4 regions of the Paenibacillus sp. FSL H7-0737 genome follow, and region 4 is predicted to be linked to each of the others. Evidence: riboswitches for the same ligand, from Rfam matches in the RefSeq annotation. Region 4 holds a riboswitch; each other region holds the start of a gene.
What was found. Region 4 has a riboswitch for cyclic di-GMP ahead of H70737_RS03195 (transglutaminase-like domain-containing protein). Riboswitches for the same ligand answer to the same signal wherever they lie in the genome.
Positions count from the first base shown of each region.

Region 1 (3,151 bases), 880 kb from region 4:
TAAACTCCAGAAAGTCATTCGTACTAGTCGCGGTTCCGCTAGATACGAGTTGGAAGGTCTCTCCCTTACTTGTTTCTGATGCATAAATTTCAAAAGCCTCTGGGAAGCCTTTGCGGTTATCTCTAGCCAGGAAAGCCACTCTATCTAGTATTTTCGCTTGCGCTAATTCAAACACGACTTCATTCGTGAAGCTGTCATCATTGTTTTTGTTCGTTTCCCAGTGTGTATTCGGCTGGTCATCGAGCATGTATTCCGGTTTCGTACCTGGATAGCTTCCACCGTTCACCGTTACTTTTGATACATTAGAGTTGGGCATTCTATAAGCTTCGCTATAGGCATTTTCGTATGCTGTACCATAGCCTTGTAGCTTCGAAACCTTAGCCGCTGTTGCCTCTATTTGATGATTCTCCAGAAGTACTTTTGCATTCTCTATATCTGCTTGAAACTGCACGTACAGTGGATGTGTCTGTACTTCTTGTTCTAAAGCCGTTAATTTCTCCACCGTATTAAATGCTGCGCTAACTTGACTCAAGGTATCATCTGTAAATAAATTTTTCATTTTAGCGGATACGGTATCTTCTTTGTAAAAAGAAAACTCAGCTGCACTCGCCCAATCTTGGTTAGCTTTTTTGAAGACAAATTTAAGTCTCTTGAAGGCTGTGGGTGCAAACTGAATCTCTACTACGTCACCTGCTCCGCCTTTATATTCTCCAGAGGATACTAGCGTATAATCGCCTGCATCCGTAGTTGAGCCATAAATATCAAATTCCTGAGCAAACCCCTTCCCCTTTGCACTGGATTGTCTTGCAGCGTATACGATTCTATTTAATTCAGTGGACTCATTGAAAACAAAGACAACCTCATTCGTGAACGTTGAACTGTTCGGTTTGCCCGTTTCCCAATGCGTACTCATATCGCCATCAATAGCCTTAGCTATAGGTGAACCTGAGTAGTTGCCACCGTTATTGGTAATGGATTTAATATTCGCAGGATTCATTCTAAAAACATCATTATAAGCGCCTAGGATAGCCTTGCCGTACAGATCAAACGGAATAACTGACGCATTGCTGAATAGGTCAGCCTTGCTTTGTACTACAGTGTTCACTACACTTACCTTGCTTACATCACTTGCTAAAGCATAACCTGCCTCACTCGAAAAACTGGCTAACATGGCTGCCGATGTAGCGATCGCAATCATTTTTTTCATCTTTTCTACCCCCCAGATGTAATATGAATCTCTTCCGTGCCTAAAAATAGGCACAAAAAAAACTACCCCAAAAGAGTAGCTTGATTGCGTATAAAGTCGCATAAAAACTAAGACTTAATTTTTATTAAACTTTAACAAAAAGCGTAATACACTCTTTGGCAGCTGGCTGACAATAGTTATGATAACCTTAGTCCCTATAGCTTTGCGTCCCTACATTTCCATAGGTTTGCCTATGAAGTTTCGAATACATTACAAAGAGTAACATAACGCTACATCTGATCGCATGATTAATTGGTATGAAATCCGAATAGGTAATTGCAATTACTTTTTCTATCGTGATAGATATTCTTTATCGAGTATCCCGGAAGAGAGAGGACACTTTAGGACTGGAGGTCTACTTAACTCCCCGCACCAAACAAACGCCGGAACCAATTCCACACATCGCCCGTGATGGGAATTAACCCGAAGCCATGCTCGCCAACTGCGATTAGACCATATGCCCATTGGCCAATAGCTACTGCTCCCCCAGCAATCCGTCCTATGGCTACCGCCCCAAATGCCGTATCACCTATGGCGACAGCCCCCAACGCTTTTTCGGCTATCGCGATCGCGCCTACAGCCACTCCTGCAATGGCAATCGCCCCAGCTGCGAAGCCAAGCCAGCTAATGGCTATCGCTCCAAGGGCTAACCACATTCCTAGTGATATTGCACCCACGGATAGAACCCCTACGCTTATCGCACCTATGGAAATCAAGCCTACAGCTACATCTCCAATAGCAATTAATCCAACAGCTGTCTTCACTTGTGGCTTGCTTCCGTGACCATACCCCTGACCTGAGTATCGACCCAAATTGCTGCGAATACTTACCACCGGAAATGATGGAGACGGCCATTGATAATCAATTTCTCGTCCACCTAACCCTCTAGAATCCGCCCAGTGTGTGATGTACTTATGCCATTTCATATCCATCCCGTCCCCCTTCTCAATTACCTTAATTATACAACCCCGGGGGTTGGCTGCACTCAGACTCTGACCTGAAATTCATCTCATCCTCTAGACGGAGTTATACTCATTAGTATCACTGTTTGGGAATAGGATCAGGCTTTCCAAATAAATATCCCTGAAACAACTGATAACCACTCTGCTTAAGCCATTCAAAGTCCTCTCTAAACTCCACACCTTCTGCTAAAGGAACAGATTGGATTTCTAAAGCTTTTTCTAAAAATTGTTTAGCTATTTTCTGTTTGTTCAGATCGCTGGACACACCCTGAACATATTTCATATCCAGCTTCATGTAATGGGGTTTAAGCTCCAATAACATCTCGATCGTGCTGAAGCCCTCGCCAACATCATCTAAAGCGTATTCAAATCCCCGATCCTTGTAATATGTCAAAATAGCTTTCAAATGAGCGAGATCATCCACTTTCTCCGTCTCAACAACTTCAAAAACAAAAAGAGAGGGATCGACGCCTAATTGATTGGCCAGTTCAACGGTTGATCTTAAGCAGAACTCTGGAGCGTAGATCGACGTTGGGATAAAATTAATAAACGTTTTTTTATTTAAGGGTGCAGCATATTTTACAGCAGTCATTCTACATAACCGGTCTAAAGCATATAAACGCCCACGATTCCGTGCCGCCGCAAAAATCTCATTAGGATAGATAAGGGACCCATCTTCTTTTTTAAATCTGGATAGGAGCTCGTATGCAAAAATCTCTTCCCGTACGTTCACAATCGGTTGGAAGTGACAAGTAACTAAGCCCTTAGTTATAACCTCATCAATCCACTCCATATCAAGTACAGTAGGTAATTCGGATAGAGGTCTCCATGTTTGGTCATCTATACGGAATTCAAACTGCTCCGACTCCATATGGTCATTACAGAAATCTAGAAAATCCCGCACCCCAGCCTCCTTAATCGTAATCACATTTTCTTCTACCTT
Region 1 covers NZ_CP009279.1:6,598,403-6,601,553, forward strand. The annotation lists gene H70737_RS28790 (NPCBM/NEW2 domain-containing protein) at 1-1,207, opposite strand, end outside; cyclic di-GMP riboswitch class I at 1,362-1,448, opposite strand; gene H70737_RS28795 (hypothetical protein) at 1,606-2,178, opposite strand; gene H70737_RS28800 (EAL domain-containing protein) at 2,288-3,151, opposite strand, start outside.
Region 1: another riboswitch for cyclic di-GMP. It lies ahead of H70737_RS28790 (NPCBM/NEW2 domain-containing protein); the one in region 4 lies ahead of H70737_RS03195 (transglutaminase-like domain-containing protein).

Region 2 (3,151 bases), 380 kb from region 4:
TAGAAGCATCCTTTTTCGATACCATAGCTATGCTTGAGGGGACCATGCTGGAAAGTGGAGCAAATCTGGCACTAATGGGTGTTGTTCCTGAACATGCCTCAGAGAAATACGGATATATTATTCCTACCACCGAAGAGGCGGGGGGAAATGGTTTTATGAAGGTGAGTCACTTTCAAGAGAAACCAGACCGTATACAAGCAGAACAGCTCATCGAGCAAAATGCATTGTGGAATTGTGGAGTGTTTGCCTTCCGCTTAGGGTACTTGTTAGATATTTTGCAGCGTAAAGGGTTGCCTTTAGGATATGAAGAATTGCAGAAGCAGTATAAGCTATTGTCTTCCATCAGCTTTGATTATGAAGTGGTGGAGAAAGAAGAACATATTGTAGTACAGCCGTATGATGGATTCTGGAAGGATCTTGGAACGTGGAATACGCTGACAGAGGAAATGAGCAGCAAGCATGTAGGAAAAGGTTTTGTGACGGCGGATTCTGAGGGGACTTGCTTGATTAATGAGCTGGATATTCCGATTACGGTAATTGGTGCGAAGGATCTGATCATTGCGGCTAGCCCGGATGGAATTCTAGTTACCCATAAAGCTGAGAGTCCACGGATTAAAGAAGTGCTGAAGACCTTTGAACAAAGACCGATGTACGAGGAACGCCGCTGGGGCCATTACAAAGTTATTGATTATGTGAAATATGATGAAGGCAATGAAGTGCTGACCAAACGGATTTTTATATCCGAGGGGAATAATATCAGCTATCAATTACATCGCAAGCGTAGTGAAATTTGGACAATCGTCAGCGGCGAAGCAAGTATTGTGCTGAATGAGAAAAAACATAATGTGAAGGCTGGGGACGTGGTACGTATACCGGAAGGAACGAAGCACGCGATCCTTGCTTTGACGGATGTCGAGTTTATAGAGGTACAGACGGGTTCTGAATTAGTAGAAGAAGATAACATTCGTATTACTTTAGACTGGAATGATATAGAACTACAACAATTCATTTCATAGGTCTAACCTATCTATTTAACCAATCCAAAATTTCTTGAAACAGGTAAATTGACTCAATTATCAAAAAAAAGTCATAAAAACACTAAATATATCATTAATTGTCGTCGATACTTACGGTAAGAGAGATTATTTCTCTTAAATTGAAAAGGCAAACCTATCGAAAGGTAGGGACGCAAAGCTATAGGGCCTTCGAAAGAGTGGCAGCCTGGCTACCGAAAGGGAGATTATTTTGAAAGCTTACCGTACGTATCGATTATTTGGCGCATTTCTGTCACTCGTCTTGTTTCTGACTGCACTTCCGCTTACTGTTGGAATTTCGCCGTCTGTTGTCATAGCTGCTTCAAATTCTGGAACGCCAGTTACCCCAGGAGCCTCACCTGAAGCCGTAAAGCTGCTTAACTATTTTTACTCGATCTCAGGAAAAGGTATTATTGCTGGTCAACATGACTATTTAGAAAGTCCAGATGAAATTAACAATATGCTGAAGGGAAGCAGCGGACAATATGCCGCTCTTCACGGTTATGAACTGGGCGCGATCAGCGGTCAGTCAGAAGGAACGATGGCCTGGCAGCGTCAAAATGTGGTGAACAGCGCGATCAACTGGAATAAAGCGGGCGGGATCGTAGCTATGACTTTTCATGCTAACCTGCCGGGCACCTCTTATGACTGGGATAATGTGAAAAAAACACTTAGTCAGAATGAGTTCGATAGTTACGTTACACCGGGTACCAAGCAATATAACAATCTGATCGCTGAGCTTGATAAGGTGGCAGTCTCCCTAAAAAGCTTGCGCGATGCCAATGTTCCGGTGCTTTGGAGACCCTATCATGAAATGAACGGGAACTGGTTCTGGTGGGGGAAGAAAAATAACTTTTCTAAACTTTGGAATATTATGTATGACCGTTTTGTTAACGTTCATAAATTAAATAATTTGTTATGGGTATGGAGTCCGAATGCTCCCAATGTTTGGTCAGATCCTTATGCGCTAACCTATCCAGGTGCTGATAAAGTAGATATTCTGGCAGCAGATATATACGAAAATGATTACCAGCAAAAATACTATGACAGCTTGTTGAGTCTAGCCGCAGGCAAACCGATTGCGATCGGGGAGAATGGTGAAATGCCTAATCTGGAGAAGCTTCAGCAATCACAAAGTAAATGGACGTATATGATGAGCTGGGGAAAAATGCTTTACGAGAATAACAGTGCAGATACAATTAAAACATTTATGAATAGCAACTATACCCTAACTAGAGATAAATTAAATACTAGTCTGGTACCGACACCTAGCGCTGCACCAGCGCCGGTACCTCCCGAAGAAGAGGGTGAGGCAGCAATTCCTCTTGTGAAGGGGCTTGCAGGAGAATATTACAACAACATACAGCTATCGGGAACAGCAGCTCTTACTAGAACTGATGCAATTATCGATTTCAATTGGCGGCAAGGCTCGCCGGATGCCGCCCTCGGGATTGATCGTTTCTCCATACGTTGGAGCGGTAAAATTAAGCCATTATATGATGAGCAATATACATTTTACACTACCTCAGATGATGGCATCCGTGTGTGGGTGAATGGGCAATCCGTGATTGATAGTTGGACTAAGCAAAGTGGTACTGAGCGTAAGGGTAATATAACGCTGAAGGCTGGCCAGCTATACGATATCAAGGTGGAGTATTACGAAAATGAAGGCGATGCGAGAGTCCGCTTGATGTGGGAAAGTGCTAGTCAAGCTAAAGAGACAGTTCCAGCAAGTGCACTTTATCTTCCGGATGTCTCCTGATTGATGAAAATTAAAGGTCGATCCTTAGTAGCTCTGCGTTATTGCAGAGCTACTAAGCTATAGTCCTCATTAGGTCAGAAGACGATTGTCCGATAACAGGTATGTTTATTTAGCACCTGTGGAGGCAGTACAGCTACCGAAAGGAGGATTTATTTGCGTAAATATTATAAGCAAAACAGATTGTTGTTTACTATATTACCGGTGTTTATTATTTTTTCCTTGCTGCCTTGGGGAGAGGTTAAGGGTCTTCCGAAGGCTATGAGTGTTTCTTCCGCTCTTCCTCCGGCTATACCAAGCAATCCATCAGCTTCTGAAGAAGCCAAGCAACTGCTGAGTAATTTGGTGAATCTACGTG
Region 2 covers NZ_CP009279.1:1,094,929-1,098,079, forward strand. The annotation lists gene H70737_RS04760 (sugar phosphate nucleotidyltransferase) at 1-1,016, shown strand, start outside; cyclic di-GMP riboswitch class I at 1,154-1,233, shown strand; gene H70737_RS04765 (glycosyl hydrolase) at 1,246-2,796, shown strand; gene H70737_RS04770 (glycosyl hydrolase) at 2,950-3,151, shown strand, end outside.
Region 2: another riboswitch for cyclic di-GMP. It lies ahead of H70737_RS04765 (glycosyl hydrolase); the one in region 4 lies ahead of H70737_RS03195 (transglutaminase-like domain-containing protein).

Region 3 (3,151 bases), 2.8 Mb from region 4:
ATGACATCGCGAATGTATCTCATAGTATTTCAAAAGGGGATTTTACTAGTAGAGCCGACGAGAACGGGTCTATGGGGGACGTAAGTCGTTCCTTTAATACTATGATTGACAAGCTCAAGAAGATTTTGACAGAAGCATCACAAATCACTCGTCAAGTTATGGATGCAAGCCGTGGAATCGAAGATAAGAATCAGAATTTGAAAATTGTCATGGCACAGGTAGCCTCTTCGTCTAACGAGCTAGCTCTTGGTGCAAATGAAATATCTACGGATATCGCTGAAATGACAGAATCCATTAAAGATATTGAGAATAAAGTATCCAATTATACGAACTCAACGAAAGAAATGAACAGACGTTCAATACATACATTAGAACTAGTTGAACAAGGACGGCAGTCCGTTGATACTCAAGCTGAAGGCATGCGCAAAAACATCCAGGCTACTCAAAAAGTAGCTGATACAATCGAAGCCCTGTCTCATAATGCTCGCGGAATTACGATGATTACAAAAACCATCACAGAGATCGCTGAGCAGACCAACCTCTTATCGCTGAATGCCTCCATCGAAGCAGCACGCGCCGGAGAGCATGGTCGAGGTTTTGCTGTAGTCGCACAGGAGGTTCGTAAACTTGCCGAGGAATCAACAGCTTCAACGAAGGAAGTCTTTGGCTTAGTTCGGAGCATCGAAACTGATATCAAACAAGCGATTGACAATATCGCTATCAACGAAGAAGTCGTACAGGTACAGAATGAGATGATCACTCAATCTGCTCATATCTTTGCTCAAATTGTGCAAAGTGTGCAGTATATTACCGAGCAAATCTCTTCCTTCTCTGCTGAAAGTGATCTGATGTTGGAAAGTGCCTTGAAAATTTCAAGTGCAATAGAGAATATCTCTGCAATCACACAGCAAACCGCTGCCGGCACCGAGGAAGTATCCGCGGCTATGAATGAACAAATTAATGCCCTGCAGTCCGTCGCTGAAGAAACTGAGAAAATGACACAGGCTGTGTTTAATCTACAGAAGACTATCCATATTTTCAAGTTTTAAGTCACTTGCAAATCATATAAACAAGTCCAAAAACTCCTCCTAAGTTTTGACTTAGGGGGAGTTTTTTTATATCTATTATTTCATAGGTTGGACAAGACTTTCGTCAAAATTCGAGTTAATTTGCGAAAATATATTGACAAAGGTACTCTAGGAATATATTGTAAAGGAAAATTCTTCTTATAAATTTTAAAATTAATATTGGCAAAATCTTCGAAAGAGGATGACGCAAAACCATGGATCTACAGCCTCATTATTAATCAGAGGCCATGACTGCCAGGTTGCAGAAAACCAAGACGACTGAACAATTGTTCAGTCTCTATGGCGATTTATGCCACCAACCTGTGCCCTAATTCAGAGCACAGGTTTTCTAATGTTTGATTTTAAAATAACAATCAACTTGTGAGGTGTATTTTTTGAAGACAGTCGCAGATTACATGTCGGAAGCACTACGGAACCTAGGAGTTACCCATTCCTTTGGTATTATTGGGAAATCCATTTGTCCTATTGTTCTTAAAATGGTAGATTACGGTATTGAATTTATTCCTGGGAGACATGAGTCCAGTTCCGGCTTCGAAGCAGCCGGGTATGCGCTTAAAACTGGAAAACTAGGTGTAGCTTTTGGTACTTCAGGTCCTGGTGGAACAAACCTATTAACTGCAGCAGCACATGCTAAGGCTAACAACCTACCTGTCCTATTTATTACTGGCCATCAATCTATTAAAGAGCTTGGAATTCCCCAATGTCAGGACTCTACTTCTTTTCTAGCTGATTTAGCTGATATGTTTAGACCTGCCACCTTATATAGCAAGCTTATTGAACGTGGAGATCACTTTAACACAATCTTTAATCATGCCATATCCATTGCTTTGAGCGGTAATCGTGGTCCAGTTCACCTTTGTATTCCCTTTGATGTACAAACGGAATTGCTAGAGGAATGTAATATTGTAATCCCTGAACGCGAATCACTGGTTAGCCATGCTAATATCGACCGTGTACTTGATGCTATAAATAACTCTAAGAATCCAATAATTATCGCGGGTAAAGGCGTTAACCGCTCAGGAGCACATAGTGAGCTAATTCAATTAGCGGAAACATTTAATATTCCTGTAGTTACATCTCCAGGTGGTAAAGGGGCTATAGCTTGGGATCATCCACTCTATCACGGTCCAATTGGAGTAGGCGGTTGTACCCATGGGGATGACTTGCTGAATCAAAGTGATCTATTTATCGTTCTCGGGTCACGTTTAAGTGATATGACTATTTGTAATCTTAAAAGGGAAAATCATCCTGCAACATTAATTCAGTTTGATAGCGATCCGACTTTTGTCGGAAAAATATTGTTCTCTAAAACGATTCCAGTGACTGGAGATCTACGGGACAATCTAGTTTACTATCTCAATAATATTGACACGAACAACATCACAAAACGCGAAGCACCGACAAATTCCGATTATACCGAAGAGCCTCCGATTTTACCAAACCTTTCACTTGCATCGGTCTTGAGTACGATGAGTGATTTGATTCCTTATAACAGCACAGTCTTTGTTGATGATGGAAGTCACGGTTTCCATGCTGCGAAATGGTACAAGGTTAAGAAACCGGGCAGTTTTGTTTTCGATGCTTACTTTGCTTGTATGGGTAATTCCATCGGAATGGCGATTGGTGCAAAGGTTGCTGCTCCAGAAGAAACGATCTTCTGCATTACAGGAGATGGCTGCTTTATGATGCTAGGCGCAGAGATTAACGCTGCTGTCTGCAAGGATATTCCTGTCATATTCATTGTTGTGAATAATAAACAGCTAGATATGGCTCTAAAAGGTATGGAAAAAACTACAGGACGTATTGACGGAACTATCTACGAAGTCCCTATGGATGCTGTGAAATTCGCAGAATCACTAGGCGCTAAGGGTTACAAATGTGAGACAGCGGAGGAGTTCGAAACAGCCATCAAGGACGCTGTTGCCATCAACCGTGTTGCCGTCATTGAACTGCTAACAGACCGTGATGAGGTCCCTCCGACTGCTCACCGTACTTTGAACCTAAATTAGGAGGTCACTTATGAAAGACAATGTAAACAGTGGTCTGAACCACTTCACGAATCT
Region 3 covers NZ_CP009279.1:4,715,716-4,718,866, forward strand. The annotation lists gene H70737_RS20725 (methyl-accepting chemotaxis protein) at 1-1,049, shown strand, start outside; cyclic di-GMP riboswitch class I at 1,240-1,335, shown strand; gene H70737_RS20730 (thiamine pyrophosphate-binding protein) at 1,454-3,097, shown strand; gene H70737_RS20735 (carboxymuconolactone decarboxylase family protein) at 3,108-3,151, shown strand, end outside.
Region 3: another riboswitch for cyclic di-GMP. It lies ahead of H70737_RS20730 (thiamine pyrophosphate-binding protein); the one in region 4 lies ahead of H70737_RS03195 (transglutaminase-like domain-containing protein).

Region 4 (3,151 bases):
AAAATAACTCCGCTCGACTTGCATGTATTAGGCACGCCGCCAGCGTTCGTCCTGAGCCAGGATCAAACTCTCCAATTAGTATTGAAAAGAGCGATATGCTCATTTTGAAACATCTGACGAGAAAATTAATTCTCTAATTTTGGATTTCACTTTCGTGATTTCCTACTCACTCGTTGTTCAGTTTTCAAAGATCAAGTTCTCGTTGGCGCCGTTTAATGTCTCAGCAGCAACTCTTATAATATATCATGTTGTTCTCAGTAATGCAAGCTTTATTTTTCGAAAGCCGTTTATATAACTCTCTCAAATATTGCCTGTACGCTGTCTAACAACGCTTAACTATAATAACCTATCTATTCATAGAAAAGCAACCCCTAATAGAAAAATAAACAACTAGCTTAATAATTAAGCTGGTTGTTTATTTAATAGAGTTATGAATCTAGCGATGCAAATTAATAGTATTTTGCTGCAGTATACTTACTTGAAGCCTTAATAAAATCCGTATTCTTCTTACTCTTCGCTGACGATGCATCTACCGTTGTATCAATAGTAACCCATTTCCCATCCATCAACACTTCATTCCATGCATGGTATTGCGTAACGTAGCTAGTATTCCCCATCACCAATTTAGCAGGCACATCTACACTACGCAGCATTGCGGCAAAAAGAGAAGCATAGTCATAGCAGATTCCTTTTTTAGTATTCAAAGTGTTGTTAATGTTCGGAATGTAATCTGTTGTTACGTTATTAGCAAGAGAATAATCGTATTGTACATTAGCAACTACATAGTTATAGATTGCCTTAACTTTCTCTTCATCTGTTGTTTTGCCTTTTGTAAGCTCTTTGGCCTTAAGGATCGCTTTATCAGAAGAACTCCATTTCACATTCTGTACGGAGCCCAAATATACGGAATTCGAGTCACTCATGGTTACGTCTACTACTTCGGAATATAACGCTTTGTATTTATTGCCGGTTGTGTTCTCAAGAACAGAAACCTTATAAGTACCATTACCTTGTTGTAAAGGGAAGTCCTCAGCTTGTCCAGAAGCATATAAGTTATATGTATAGCTGCTGTTGTCTTTAGTGATCATGAGTTTGATTCTTTTATCTTTCGGAATATCATAGTTAATTCCAATAACACCTTGAGCCACTTTCGATGTAATCAACCAGCTTGCATCTACACTTGCGGCTTGAGCTGTGCTTACCGGAACCGCAGTAATCAGTACGAACAGCGCCACCATCATAAAATAAACCTTTTTCACGGATAAAACCCCTTTCGGTAGCTGGCTGCCATCCTTTCGGGAAGGCCCTTTAGCTTTGCGTCCCTACCTTTCGATAGGTTTGCCGTTATCGTATAAGCTCTATCTGTTCTAATTTCACTAGACAAATTAACAGAATCAGTCCAAGTAGAAATATGAATCTAAGATTCTTATATATTTTATAAAAACAAAAAAAGCCTCTTCATTCGGTAACTGGCTGCCATCCTTACGGGAAGGCCCTTTAGCTTTGCGTCCCTACCTTTCGATAGGTTTGCCGTTTATCGTGTTTAGCTTTTATAGTCTTATACTACCATATTTATCCTCGTAAACAAGAACAAAATTGCTAGATTTACTATTATTTTATAGTTATTTCTCTGTATTTGAATTCTCTTGTTATTTCTCGTCAACGATTAGGAAAGTTTGGCATGAACAATCAAACGATGTGTAGGATCTACTAGTGGGTCACACGTAATTAGAGTAAGAATTTTATCTTTGTTATTCCCGTCTAGAACAGACACATCACTAGGAAGTACAACAGAAATATCATAAACCTCGTAATTATAAGTCTGATCGCTAGTCTTTACCGTAATCGTATCCCCAATCACAACCTCATTCAATCTGTTAAACAATCTGCCCGTAGTTCTAGCTCTATGTGCAGCTATTGCGGCGTTCCCTATTTCTCCTATTGGAGTTGTTTCTTTCATATGGGCCGCGGCATGCTTCATATTCGCTTTAGTAGCCCCTTCTAATACAGGCAGCTTCAGATCGATCTTATCAATCTCAATTAATGCGATAACTTTGCCACCCACTTCAATTTCCGGTTCCGGCTTTTCTGTTTCTTGCGGCTGTGCTTGTGCATCTAAAGCTGATTCCTCCGCTAGTAGCTGAGTGACCTCGGCATATCTGCTCTTCAGATCAGGTGGTGGAGTACTTTCACTGGTGCTCAGTTCAGCCGATTCTAATAGCTTATCCTGCTGCCAGTCGTTATACCATTCGTTAGCTTTTGGATAGAGCATGATAAGGATCCCCGCCAGTATGAGCACATACGAGAATTTACGCATGATTTTCACCTCCGTAGATTGGTTCTACTGAACTTTAGAATACCCATTTACGACTTCCGAAGAAGTTAATAATCACCGTCACAAACGTTACTAATACCTTAGAGATCAACACTTGAATGCCTAGTTTGTCAGTCAACAGATGCATTAGCAACAGCGATATTCCGAGTACTACCAGATTCAGTACGATAAACTTCAGCAACTGCGTCTTATCAAAACCCTCTTTATTGCCACGGTCACGATCCTTGAAGGTTACTTTTTTATTCAAAATAAAGCTGTTCGCTGTCCCAGCACTATAAGAAATCACCTGTGCCAACGCATATACCATCCCAAGTGAGTTCAGTAATGTAAAGATTACGAAATCAATGAGGGTATTTACCAGACCTACAGCATTAAATTTGAGAAACTGTATGAAAGCAGTCCGAAAGTTCTTATCTGACATCTTTGTAATCCTTCCGGCGATCCACTTCTTCTTCGTTACGATATCCTATGGTCTCACTGACAATATACAACGGTCTATCCTTAGACTCGTCATAAATCCGTCCAATATACTCACCGATTACACCTAACAGCATCAGAACGATACCGTTAAAGAGCAAATTGACCCCTACAATGGAAGCCCAACCTGGAACCGTCCATGAGGTGAAAAAGATTCTTTGAAACAATACGAAGAATAAATAGAGAAAGCTCGAGAAGGAAAGAAAGAATCCGACATACGTAGCAATCTTAAGTGGCTTATGCGAAAAGGAAGTGATCCCATCCAGCGCAAAACGAATCATTTTCTTAAGAGGATACTTAGTTTCTCCTGCAAATCGTTCTTCTCGCTCATATTCCACC
Region 4 covers NZ_CP009279.1:710,922-714,072, reverse strand. The annotation lists rRNA gene H70737_RS03200 (16S ribosomal RNA) at 1-78, opposite strand, end outside; gene H70737_RS03195 (transglutaminase-like domain-containing protein) at 450-1,259, opposite strand; cyclic di-GMP riboswitch class I at 1,273-1,353, opposite strand; cyclic di-GMP riboswitch class I at 1,462-1,542, opposite strand; gene H70737_RS03190 (class D sortase) at 1,667-2,317, opposite strand; gene H70737_RS03185 (GtrA family protein) at 2,352-2,756, opposite strand; gene H70737_RS03180 (glycosyltransferase family 2 protein) at 2,746-3,151, opposite strand, start outside.